3 regions of the Planococcus notacanthi genome follow, and region 2 is predicted to be linked to each of the others. Evidence: riboswitches for the same ligand, from Rfam matches in the RefSeq annotation. Region 2 holds a riboswitch; each other region holds the start of a gene.

Region 1 (4,269 bases), 520 kb from region 2:
TACCTGCCAAGTGAAACCGTTTCACGAACCGTATGGGCAAAAGCGTGTGCATGCAATTGAGGCAAGACCGCCATTTTCCTGGCCAGTTCTTTCGCCGTAAAATCAGCCATGGGTTTGCCGTCAATCCGGACTTCTCCACCTGCAGCGGGAAGCACTCCACTGATCAATTTCATCAAGGTAGATTTGCCGCTTCCATTGGGTCCCAAAATCCCGAGGATCGAGCCTTTATTGACAGTAAAAGATACGTCGTTGACGATATTCTTCTCGCCATAGCCGCCTGTTATTCCTTTTATTTCAAGCATGGTCATGCCCCTCCTTTGCGTTGCCGGAAAAAGATGAATGCAAATACCGGTGCTCCGATAAATGCGGTAATGACACCGATCGGCAATTCCGTCGGTGAGATGATTGTTCTCGACACCAAGTCACAAATGATCAATAACGCGGCTCCATTGATGAACGATAATGGCAGGACGTGGCGATGATCCGATCCCCATAATAAGCGGGTCATATGCGGCACCACCAGACCGACAAATCCGATGGTTCCGGAAACTGAAACGGCTGCTCCTGTCAGTACCGAACCGCCGATTAAGATGATCATTTTGCTCTTTCTGACATCGACGCCCAAATGTTGTGCGCGTTCTTCACCAAACAGCATGGCGTTCAATTCTCTGCGTTTCAGCCACAAGACGAATGAACCGATCAAAACAAACGGCAGCGCCATCCGTACATATGGCCATCCGCGCATCGACACACTGCCCAGCAGCCAGCCGATGATTTGGCGCAGCTCTTCTCCGGTCAATGCAATCATCAGGGAGATGATTGAGCCCAGAAAAGAACTGAAGATGATGCCTGTTAAAATGACGGTTTCCATTTTCATGGAGCGATCCACCAATTTTGCGAAACTCATCACGGCGAGCATTGTCAGCAACGCCCCGATCATGCTCATGACCGGCAAAGTGAATGGTCCTAAAAATGGGATGGATATGCCAAAAAAGAGCGTCATCACAGCGCCGACTGAGGCACCGGAAGACACTCCCAGGGTGTAAGGATCGGCCAATGGGTTCTTCAGAAGCCCTTGGAACGCAGCCCCGGCAATCGCCAGTGCCGCTCCGACAAGCCCGGCTAAAATAACACGGGGCATGCGGATATTCCATAAAATATTGGCTGCTGCCTCATCCGAAGACGGATTCCATAACACGACGGGCGAAATGGAAACCGTTCCGACCGTCACCCCCAGCAAAATGGCGCCTGCTAAAATCAGCAGCGAGACGCTGTATGCCAGTACATTCTTACTCATTGAACACTTCAGGGTAAACAGCTTTCGCCATTTCCATCAGCCCTTCTGATAAACGTGGGCCTGAACGGGTGAGCATGTCCGAATCCAGGTTATAGACAGCATCTTCTTTGACAGCTGTCACTTCCGCAAATCCATTGCGCGATTTGATTTGGTCGACCGCATCTTCGATATAGCCGCCTTCTGTTGTGATGATGACGTCTGGATCAGCTGCAACGACGGCTTCTGCGTCCATTTTTGCCCAGCCTTCCAAATCGCCCGCTATATTTTCAGCGTTGATGAGCGTCAACATTTCATCCATGAACGTGCCTTTTCCGGTCGTGTAGATGTCGGGTTCACTTCCGACTTCCAAAAAGACAGTCTTCGGCTCTTCGATTGTGCTTGCCAATTCTTCGATTTCCGCCACTTGGACTTCCATTTCAGAAACGATGCTTTCCGCCTCTTCCATGGTGCCTGTCGCTTGCGCGATCACTGTAATGGAATCGTAGACTTCATCAAAGCTGACGGCATTGTTGACTACAAATACATTGAGTCCAGCGTCACGCAACTGCTGCAACCCTGCATCGCCAACACCCAATCCCGATTCATGCGCAAGCACCAAATCCGGTTGCAGGCCAATGATTTTTTCCACATTGAATTCCTGGCCGCCGATTTTTTCAATTTGCCCCGCTTCTTCCGGATAATTATCAAAATCCGAAACGCCGACTAATTTGTCACCAACGCCAAGTTCATAAGCGATTTCTGTATTTGATGGCACCATCGAAACAATGGCTCCCGGTTCTTCCTCGATCACCACTTCTTCGCCTACTGCATCCGTCAACGTCACTGGAAATTCTACATCCGCAACTTCCGTCGGCGGTTCCGCCGGTGTTTCAGTATCCTGTTCTTCTACGGGCGTCGCCGTATCTCCGCAACCCGCCATCAATACCGCGGCCAATCCTGCGGTTGCACCAAACTTCCAAATCTTCTTCATGAATAAATCCCCCTTGTTGTGTGTAGTGCTTTTTGAACTAATGATTTGTAGTAGCCGATATTCCGTAAAACAGCTACGCTTTCGGGCCCACAGGATGTGGGTCATGCAGCCGGCGCGACAGGACGTCGCGGTGCCAGCTGCCAAGGGCTAGGCGAAGCGAGAAGACAGGTGTCCTTTGCCTGGCTTCTTGCGGGTGCAAATGAGGGAACAGGCATTCCTGGGACCTCATCTGCGACGAGCTTACGCAGGAGCAATCGTCTTCGCTCTACCCAGAGCGTCCGAAGCATTGGGTAAAAGCCAGTTTCTTTAGTTCAACTTATCTAGCAATTTTTATATACGATATAAATAATTTCTCAAATGATTCAGATGCAGAAAGTTTGAAGAAATCTCCTTGAGAACACAAAATCCCCCGCAGCAAACTGCGAGGGATGGAAAGGACGCCATAAAAAAGCATGCGCATCCAGCCTTTCCTCGCAGGCGTTTGGGTGTGTCGTCATAAAGGCAGGTCTCCTGGCTTGTGGTCTTCGGTTTCTGCACCTTCCCAAAGCATTGCTTCAGTGGCATTTTGCAGATTCCTCTCACATACAGTGGCGGGACCGCGCCGGAATTAAACCGGCTTCCCTTTTAACTCATGTTCTTAGACATAAGCACCTTTATGAATGGTTCTCATATTCTGTTTCTTCATTTCATCCCGCTTCTAAAAGCGATAGATTCATTGATTGAAGTTTCTCTTTATTATACACGTAAACGTTTGTCTGTCTCTTACATTTTTTCCGGAGCTGCGACGCCGACTGTCTTCAACGCGTTGGCCAAGGTTGTTTTCACAGCCATGATCAATGCCAGACGGGCACCGGTCAATTCCGGGTTAGAGGCATCCAAGACTTTGTTGGCATTGTAGAAACTGTGGAAATTAGATGCCAATTCATGAATGTATGTCGTGATTCGGTGAGGTGCACGCTGCTTGGCTGCATCCGCAATGACTTGCGGGAAATCACCGATTTTCTTCAGAACATCGATTTCTTTTTCAGAAGTCAATAAGTTCAACTGGTCTTCTGAAACCGTCAATCCCTGTTCTTCTGCCTGACGCAAAATCGAAGAGATGCGGGCATGCGCATATTGCGAATAAAAGACCGGGTTTTCATTGGATTGTGACACAGCCAAATCCAGATCGAAATCCATATGCGTATCGCCGGAACGCATGGCGAAGAAATAACGCACAGCATCCAAGCCGACCAATTCGACAAGCTCGCGCATTGTTACTGCTTTACCCGTACGTTTGCTCATCTTCATTTTTTCGCCGTCTTTGTACAATTGCACCATTTGGATGATGCTGACTTCAAGCGTGTCGCGGTCATAGCCAAGTGCTTCAATCGCCGCTTTCATGCGCGGGATATAGCCGTGGTGATCAGCTCCCCAAACATTGATGAGCTTTTCGAAGCCACGCTGCAATTTATCTTCATGGTAAGCGATATCGGGCATCAAATACGTATATGTACCGTCATTTTTAATCAAAACACGGTCCTTGTCGTCACCGAACGTTGTCGAACGGAACCACGTTGCTCCGTCTTCTTCAAAAACATGGCCATTGGCACGCAATTTAGCTAAAGCTTCATCAATCTTGCCGTTTTTGTAAAGAGACGATTCAGAATACCATACATCGAATTTCACACGGAAATCCGCCAGATCCTGCTGCAATTTCGCCAATTCCACTTTCAATCCGTGCTGGCGGAATTCTTCAAAACGCTCTTCATGAGTCATGCTGACAAATTTGTCGCCATGTTCCTGTACCAACGCGTCCGCAATATCTTTAATATCCTGTCCGCGGTAGCCATCTTCCGGCATGCTGTCGCCTTGGCCAAGTGCTTCAAAATAACGGGCTTCTATCGACAATGCCAAATTATTGATTTGATTGCCGGCATCGTTGATGTAGTATTCGCGTGATACGTCATATCCTGCAAGGTCCAATACATTGCACAGCGAGTCGCCGACTGAAGATCCGCGG
Region 2 (4,269 bases):
GACAACAGCCATGACAATCCGTTCGATTCCCATGCTGACGCCCCAGACCAATCCGAAGACCATGGCAGTCGCCAAAAAATCAGCTTTCTGCAGAAGAAATAACGACACTAGCTCGCCTGCAAATACCAGTGTCAGCATATACTGGACTTTTACTTTTTCCAGCAGAATTCCAGTGATGAAAGTGACTGGCAAGCCGATCAATGCCGTTAAACTTAAAATGCCGGCTGCAGTTTCAAGAGACAGGGACTTTTCAGCGAAAATGGAGACCAGGTGGAAGGTCAAACCGGTATTGACGATGCCCGGGATGGCTGCACATAGCAGCAACAGCCAGAAAGCACGGGTTTTTGAAGCTTCTTTCACTGACCAACTGACTTCTTTTATGAGTTTCTTTTCAGGCTCCGCCTTAAGCGCAGCGCCGTTATCCGGCAGCAAGCCCATTTCTTCAGGAGAGTTTTGAATGAGGAAAAGAGCAAGCGGCGTAAAGCAAACAATGATGATGATTCCTAAAATCAGCCATGAACTGCGCCAGCCGAATGACTCGATCAGCCAAACGTTCAGCAGGGGAAAAGCGGCAGAACTGACTAAGCCGCCGATTGCGGCAATGCTGATGGCGCGGCCCCGTTTTTTGACAAACCATTGCGGAATGAGTGAGCTTGATATAAGTGCCATAGAGCCTTGGCCCAACAAGCGAATAAAAAAGAAGCCGATAAACAGCATGACGAGACTTGTTACGAAGCTGTTGAAAAAGCAGGCGACGGCAAGGGCGACGGATACGGCAACGGCCATTTTACGTGAGCCGTTTCGGTCAATCAGGCGCCCGACGAAAAACAACAGGAATCCTGCCGTCAATGTCGCAGCCGAGTAGATACCGGAAACCGTGGAACGGCTCCAGCCAAAATCTTCTATATAATAATCGATAAAAATTGAATTCGAATAAGTTTGTCCGGGACCAGAGAAAAATTGAGACAAGGCCGCGATCGCGATAATGACCCAGCCGTAGTGAAAAGCGTTTCCTGTTACTTGTTTCATCGTGCATCTCCAATAACTCTAACCTTAAGGTAGCGTATTTCCAAAAACGGCATCTAAAAATATGTTGAAATCACAGCTTATTATCATAACATAATATTTTTCCTTTACAAGATTTGAAATAGAACTGTAAAGAAAAGAATCATTCAGAAATCTTGAGGCTTTTGCCGCGACTGAAAGTTTTTCTGAAAAAGTGTAGAATAGAGGAACTGGCAGTTTCTTAGTCAAAAGGAGTGAAAGAAAATGCTAAATGCAGTACCTGAAAGACCCTTGGGCATTAAAGAAAAAGAAGAAATTTACCAACAAATCACGGAGTATTCCGATGAAACAACCATTATTCATTCGAATCAGAAAGTCTTATATATAAATCAGCCCGGATCGGAATTCTTCAAAGCCGATAAGGATACGCTTATCGGTGCAAACATCGTGGATGTGTTTACGGATGATTACAAAGAATTCATTGCGAAACGCATCCGTACAGGCATGGAGGATCGCACCATTGGAGAATTGGTTGAGACTACTGTTAAGCGTTTTGACGGAACTCAAGCCGATGTCGAACTGTATTGCTACCCGGTCCAATATGGAGAAACGGTCGCAATCCAGTCCACTATCCGCGACATTACGACGCAGAAGAAAACTGAACGAGATCTAATGCAATTAAAAAATGAGATATCAACTCCCATCGTGCCGATTATTGGTGGCTTGGCAGTTTTGCCGCTCGTAGGTTCAGTAGATGGGGATCGCAGCCATCTGCTTCTTGATATCATTCCGCAAAAAATTCAAGGAGAAAATCTGCATTGCCTTATTATTGACGTGTCCGGCATCTACAATATTGATAATGTCGTGGCAGAATTTCTTTATAGAATCGACCACATTATGCGCTTGCTCGGAATCAAACTGATTTTCACGGGAATCCGTCCCGAACTCGCATTAAAAGCGATTGAAGCGCGTGTGGACTTTAGCCAATTGACGACGATGGGCACGGTGAAACAAGCCTTGAAGCGTTATTTGGCGACTGACTGAAACTTTGACTTAACGGCAGGAATGAAGAAGTTCTTGTCAAAGGCAATAAAGTGATTTATAGTGTATGAATACAATATTTAGTGATTGATTAAAATTATTCACTATATATAGTAGAACCAATAACGAAGGTGCCTGAAAAGGCTTAATAGGGAATCCGGTGAAATTCCGGAGCTGTTCCCGCAACTGTAAGTGCAGACGAACTATCGCAATCCACTGTCCAACGGACGGGAAGGAGATAGCAGAGGATGACGCACAAGCCAGGAGACCTGCCTTCGTTATGAGTTTATGATCTTCTCCGGGAGCTGAGAGGGATAACGAAGGTATTATGCATGGGATAGCTGTATTCTGCTTCCCATCCGATATTCTGCGTATCTAAACCCCATCCTCCCTGAGAGGATGGGGTTTTTTCTTGTATATCAGAGATGGAGGAATGGATACTCATGACAAAACCATTAGCAGCAGGGGTGGCCAGAACCATTCAGACACGATTGGTCCTACCCCCGGACACCAACCACATGGGGACCATATTCGGCGGCACCGTATTGGCGTACATAGATGAAATCGCCGCCATTACAGCCATGAGGCATAGCGGAAAAGCAGTTGTGACCGCTTCGATCGATACGGTGAATTTCCTATCTTCGGCAAAAGTTGGGGATATCCTTATTTTGGAGGGAGTGGTGATCTCAACAGGCAGAACATCTATGGAAGTGTATGTTAAAGCTGAATGCCAACAAATCGAAACAGGCACAAGGAGTTTGACGACTACAGCCATTCTGACAATGGTGGCAGTCGACAGCGATGGCAAGCCGACACCGGTGAGCGGTGTAGTTCCGGAAACGGCTGCCGAAGAAAAACTATTTAAAAGCGCCCAAGATCGCAAAGAGCGCCGCATGAAAGTGAACGAATACGCAAAGGAGTTGTGTTGATATGAACATGAAAATCGAAGAAACAGAAATAAAGACAGTGGAAAGAGCGCTGCAGCGGGCAACAGATGTATATGGACTAGATACGCGAGAACTATTGGAGCGGACAGCGAACTTAGCTGAGCAGGCAAAAGGAGAGCAGTCCTTGTTGTATGCACTGAACCGTATCACGATGGACGAGCCTGATTGGACGTACACCGCAGCAGAATTGTATGCTGGCGACTTATACAAAAAAGCTGGAGACAGCCGCAACTTTTCCGCTTCCCAGAAATATGGCGACTTCTATCGCCTTATTGAAAAGCTGACAGGGATCGGCATTTATTCAGGAGAGCTTCTTGCGGCTTATTCGAAAGAGGAAATCATCTTATTGGGTGAGGAAATCGAACCTGAACGGGATCTCTTGTTCAACTACATCGGCTTGTTCCTGTTGGCTGACCGCTACTTAGCGAAAGACTATGAAGGAAGATTATTTGAGCTTCCGCAGGAGCGTTTTCTTGTCATTGCGATGACGTTGATGCAAAACGAACCAAAAGAGCATCGCCTCGAGTTGGTGAAAGAAGCTTACTGGGCAATGAGCCAGCTGTATATGACAGTAGCCACGCCGACTTTATCGAATGCCGGTAAAAGTTTCGGACAATTGTCCTCCTGTTTTATTGATACTGTCGATGATTCACTGGACGGCATCTATCTGAACAACTGGGATATCGCACGCCTCAGCAAAGATGGCGGCGGCATCGGGATCTATTACGGAAAAGTTCGTGCTTTAGGATCGGACATCAAAAAATTCAAAGGCAATTCATCAGGTGTGGTGCCGTGGATCCGTCTGGTCAACGATACAGCGGTCAGTGTCGATCAGCTCGGCCAGCGCCAAGGCGCAGTGGCGATTTATTTGGATGTCTTCCACAAAGACATCATGAACGGATTCCTGGACTTGAAAACCAATAACGGCGACGAGCGCCGCAAAGCGCACGACATTTTCACCGGCGTGTCGATTCCGGACCTGTTTATGGAGCGGCTGCAGGAAAAAGACGAAAACGGCCGCAGCATCGGCGAATGGCATACGTTCTGTCCGCATCAGATTAAGCAAGTGATGGGCTGGACAGATGAAAACGGCAATGCGCTTGGACTTGAAGATTTTTACGACGAAGCCGATGAAAAATACTTCAGCGACAAATACCAGGAAGCTGTGGACCATCCGCTATTGCCGCGTAAAACTTACCGTGCAATGGAGATCATGGCGCGCATCATGGTTTCCCAGTTGGAAACCGGCACACCGTATATGTTCTACCGGGACGAA
Region 3 (4,269 bases), on a different contig from region 2:
CGCAGAAAAAAAAGAAAAAGAAGTTGAAGAGGTATTTAATTAAAGACAGCTTCAGCAAGATGGCCGCATTGCATTTCAGCAACGGCTTTTTTTTATGAAATGAACTGTTGAAACAAAACATAGCAGGTTGCCAAACCGGGTAGAGGAGAGAAAGGCAAATCAATCAGTATGGAATGCGGGATGGGGGTGTATTGGTGGAACACGATATGCAACAAGGAATGGACAGTCTGGAAGCCATGGTCATTGTAGTGCTGTTTTTGGCATTTTTATTTTACCCATTAGCCGCTGCTTTAACGAGCCTGAAATTCAGGCCATGGCCGCTGTACCGCTGTTTTTTATGGGGCTTCGGTATTTTTTCTATTGCTCTGGTCATTACAGGTCCGCTGGCGGAATTTGCACAGGGAAATTTCGTTGGCCATATGTGGACCCATCTATTGCTTGGCATGCTGGCACCGCTCTTGTTGGTTCTTGCGATGCCGATGAAGCTGCTCTTGAGGTCGTTGCCCGTTCCATTAGCGAGAAAAGTATCCTGGCTACTGAAAAGCAAGCCATTTCAGCTGTTGAGCAATCCCATTACTGCGCTGATTCTAAATATTGGTGGGTTGTATGTATTATACCTGACCAGTTTGTTTGAATGGATGCACCAATCCTCAATTGTTTACCTGATCGTCCATCTACACGTATTTTTGGCGGGCTACCTGTTTACGGCATCCATCATTTACATCGATATTACAGCTCACCGACTCAGTTTTCTTTTCCGTTCAATTATCCTCATCGTCTCATTGGCCGCACACAAAATTTTGGCTAAAAGAATCTATGCAGATCCGCCGGCTGGTGTACCGGGAGATCAAGGGGAGGTAGGAGGGCAGGTGATGTACTATGGGGGCGATTTCGTCGAGTTGGTCCTCATCATCATTCTTTGCTACCAATGGTATAAAGCGACGGCACCTCGGAAAAGTGAGTCGGTGGAAGAAGGATAGCGGTAACGTTTCCCATGCTAATTAGGGCTTCACGGGTGCTTCGGCTTTTCCTTTGTCCAGCTCCGGCAGCCAGCTCCTCGGGTCATAAGCCACTCTGGCTGTGCGGCAAAGAGCGCCGCTTCGCCAGTGCGTCTTATGCCTGTCAGAGCTAAACGGCTGCCTTCGCTTTTCTTTTTTCCCCGGCAAAAGCTCTTGTTTTGGGTTAAACTAGAGGTAAGCGTTTGGATTCGAATAATCTGCACCATTACATAAGATCGAATGAATTTGAGCATCACCATTATTAGGAGGCAATTCATGAATAGTTATATTGTTATGCAAGGAGATACGTATCAGGAAGAATGTGCGGCGGGTATTCTTTGGACGCCGCAAGTCGACAAATCAGGCATGGTGCCCCATTCTTGGAACCGCATGCAGGAATTGAAAAAAGGCGATCTCGTCTTTCATTACGTCAAAGGATTTTTAGTGGCGATCAGCCGGGTACGGGAAGATTTCCATAAAGGCACAAAACCGAAGCAGGCAGATGAGCAGGGAGGCAGCGAACCTGCATTTATCGCACGCACAGCTTATCGCGAATTGGATGTTCCGTTATCGATCAAGGGGTCTTTTCAGGAAATCGAGCCGTTGCTGCCAACTAAATACTCGGCTTTTCAGGAAGATGCCAACGGCAATTCAGGCTATCTCTATCCCTGCAACGAAGAGCTGGCGATGAAATTTCTGGAATTGATCAGTTCTTTGAATGTTTTTACGTTGGAAATGGAGCAGTTGGAATTATCGATGGAAGTGATTAAAAAGACCGCGCATAATCCATTGCTTAGCCTGATCGCAGAAGCTGAACTGGAAATCAAAACGAAAATGCGCAGAGGCAAAGAGCAGTTCCGGGAAAGCCTGTTGCCGCTTTGGAACGGGGAATGTCCGATTTGCGGCATCGCCATTGAAGAGGTGCTGACAGCGACCCATGCGAAACCGTGGAAAGACAGTTCAGATTCAGAGCGTTTGGATCCGTTCAACGGCATTTTGCTTTGCGCCAACCATGCATCGCTTTATTCTGCAGGCTATATCGCATTCACCGGAGGCGGCCGCCTCCACATTTCAAGCCGTATTCCGGAGGAAGACTATCCAGTCTACAGATTGCGGAAAAACTTGAAGGTTCCCGTGTCAGCCGAGCATGCGCCTTATTTAAGATGGCATAAACGAATTGTTTTTGCAGAGCCAAGAAAAGTGAAATTGATGACAAACCAGGAATAATTGAATTTTGTTATGTCTTTGGTTGTCTGAACTGTGCTACACTGAAAACAAGTGAATAATCATGCAGAAAAAAGGTGCTGATTCGTCAGCATAACAGGGAACCCGGTTAGATTCCGGGGCTGTTTCCGCAACTGTAAGTGCGTATGAAATAAGAAAATGCCACTGTTCAAACGACCTATGTCAATTGAACGGGAAGGTTCTTAGAGTAAAACGATGCACAAGCCAGGAGACCTACCTTTTTTTGAACGTATTTTTACTCTTCGGAAGATAAGGGAATCATACGGCAACCTTTCTATTTTTGACTGCTGGAGTATGTCTCTGAATAGCTATGGCGCCGCCCTCTTTTTGAGGGCGGCTTTTTGTTGTTTTCGGGAGCGTTCAATGCTGTGATTTTCACCCATATGAAAAAAGAGGTGAAAAGATGAAGAAAGACATGCGTTACTTGTGTTATCCGTTTATGCGCGAATCAGCTGCGACCGTCGACTTTGAAATCAGAACGGATTCACTGACGACACGTATTGGCGAAGCGTTGTCGCTGGTAAAAGAAGTGGAGGCTGTTCAACGGGATCTGCAGATTCTCCAGCCAAAGGTTTATCATCTGAATGGTTCAGTCCGAGGGAAGCTAGCAGTTAATGAAGAAGATTTGAATGAGTTAAGTGGCATGTATGATTATTATGTAAACTTTGTTGGTGAGAAAATCGGTAATTTTGTCTTGCCGCAAGGGACTCAAGCAGCTTGTGTGTTGCATGTATGCCGGAGCGAAGCGAAAAAATCTGTCCGTGCTTTGCATAAGGTCAGCCTGGAACGGGATGTACCGGAAATCCTCTTTGATTATGCAAATCTATTGGCGAACCTGCTGTTTACGATGGCTGTCTATGTCAATCAGCAGCAGGGAGTAGAAGAAATTCCGTTTATCAGCAAATCCTATCCAACTAGACCCAAAAAGAAAGAAGTGGCCAACAATTAATGAAAATTACTTATTTTAAATACCTATCCATTGGAGCATTAGCATTCACACTCACCGCATGCCAATCGGAAACATCCGACACAGAAACAGCAAGCGAATCTGAAAAGCAAACAAGTTATACGGTAACAGATGATTTGGATAACGAATTGAAATTTGAGGAAGTGCCTGCCACTGTCGTGTCATTAATACCGAGCAACACCGAAATCCTCTATGAAATCGGAGCAGGAGAAAAAATTATTGGCGCTACGGATTATGATAATTATCCAGCTGAAGCAGCTGAAGTTGAACGTGTGTCCGATTCTGTGGTTTTTAATGCAGAGCGCATCATTGAATTGGATCCAGATGTTGTCATCGGCTATTCAACAGGTGGGCCTACGGGCTACGAAGAATTAGAAGCTGCAGGCATCCAAGTTTTTGTTATCGAATCGGCTGAATCCTTTGAAGATGTCTACGGGGACATCGAACAGATTTCTACGGTCATGGGCCTTGAAGATAAAGGAGAAGAAGTAATAGGCTCTATCCAGCAGCAAATTGAGGAAGTCCAAGAAAAAGTATCCGACGTAGAAGAGAAAAGGCAACTGTATGTTGAAATCAGCCCATCTCCTGAAATCTACACCACCGGCCAAAAAACGTTCCAGCAGGAAATATTAGATCATGCCAATGTTGAAAACCTGTTCGGCGATCTAGAAGGATGGCCACAGATTTCTGAAGAGGAAGTCATTCAACGGAATCCGAAAATCATTGCAACAACAGTTTCTTATACGGAAGATCCCATAGAAGAGATTAAAGCACGTGAAGGTTGGAACAGCATTGACGCCGTTGAGAACGATCAGGTCTTTTTCGTGGATTCTGATATTACTTCACGTCCGGGGCCAAGAATCGGTGAAGCGGTTGAACTGGTAGCCAAAACCGTTTATCCGGAAGCATTTAAATAGAACAAAACGATCCCCGCTCCTATTTTGCTGAGCGGGGATCGTTTTGTTTTTATCGCTTAAACTAATGCAACTGCTTTTCGAGTGCCTCTTGATTGATGCCGAATTCTTCTTTCAACACTTTCTTTTTTTCATCGGCCGACAG

Evidence for each region. Region 2 has a riboswitch for cobalamin ahead of QMA01_RS08325 (acyl-CoA thioesterase). Riboswitches for the same ligand answer to the same signal wherever they lie in the genome.
Region 1: another riboswitch for cobalamin. It lies ahead of QMA01_RS11035 (ABC transporter substrate-binding protein); the one in region 2 lies ahead of QMA01_RS08325 (acyl-CoA thioesterase).
Region 3: another riboswitch for cobalamin. It lies ahead of QMA01_RS04700 (hypothetical protein); the one in region 2 lies ahead of QMA01_RS08325 (acyl-CoA thioesterase).

The regions. Positions count from the first base shown of each region.
Region 1 covers NZ_JASDCQ010000002.1:703,477-707,745, reverse strand. Annotated here, with positions in the region: gene QMA01_RS11045 (adenosylcobinamide amidohydrolase) at 1-302, opposite strand, end outside; gene QMA01_RS11040 (FecCD family ABC transporter permease) at 305-1,297, opposite strand; gene QMA01_RS11035 (ABC transporter substrate-binding protein) at 1,290-2,267, opposite strand; cobalamin riboswitch at 2,751-2,937, opposite strand; gene argS (arginine--tRNA ligase) at 3,030-4,269, opposite strand, start outside.
Region 2 covers NZ_JASDCQ010000002.1:180,188-184,456, forward strand. Annotated here, with positions in the region: gene QMA01_RS08315 (MFS transporter) at 1-1,029, opposite strand, end outside; gene QMA01_RS08320 (PAS domain S-box protein) at 1,270-2,049, shown strand; cobalamin riboswitch at 2,159-2,337, shown strand; gene QMA01_RS08325 (acyl-CoA thioesterase) at 2,490-2,975, shown strand; partial or broken gene QMA01_RS08330 (ribonucleotide reductase N-terminal alpha domain-containing protein) at 2,977-4,269, shown strand, end outside.
Region 3 covers NZ_JASDCQ010000001.1:967,021-971,289, forward strand. Annotated here, with positions in the region: gene QMA01_RS04685 (GGDEF domain-containing protein) at 1-43, shown strand, start outside; gene QMA01_RS04690 (cytochrome c oxidase assembly protein) at 195-980, shown strand; gene QMA01_RS04695 (HNH endonuclease) at 1,275-2,225, shown strand; cobalamin riboswitch at 2,280-2,478, shown strand; gene QMA01_RS04700 (hypothetical protein) at 2,647-3,192, shown strand; gene QMA01_RS04705 (ABC transporter substrate-binding protein) at 3,192-4,127, shown strand; gene QMA01_RS04710 (arylamine N-acetyltransferase family protein) at 4,189-4,269, opposite strand, start outside.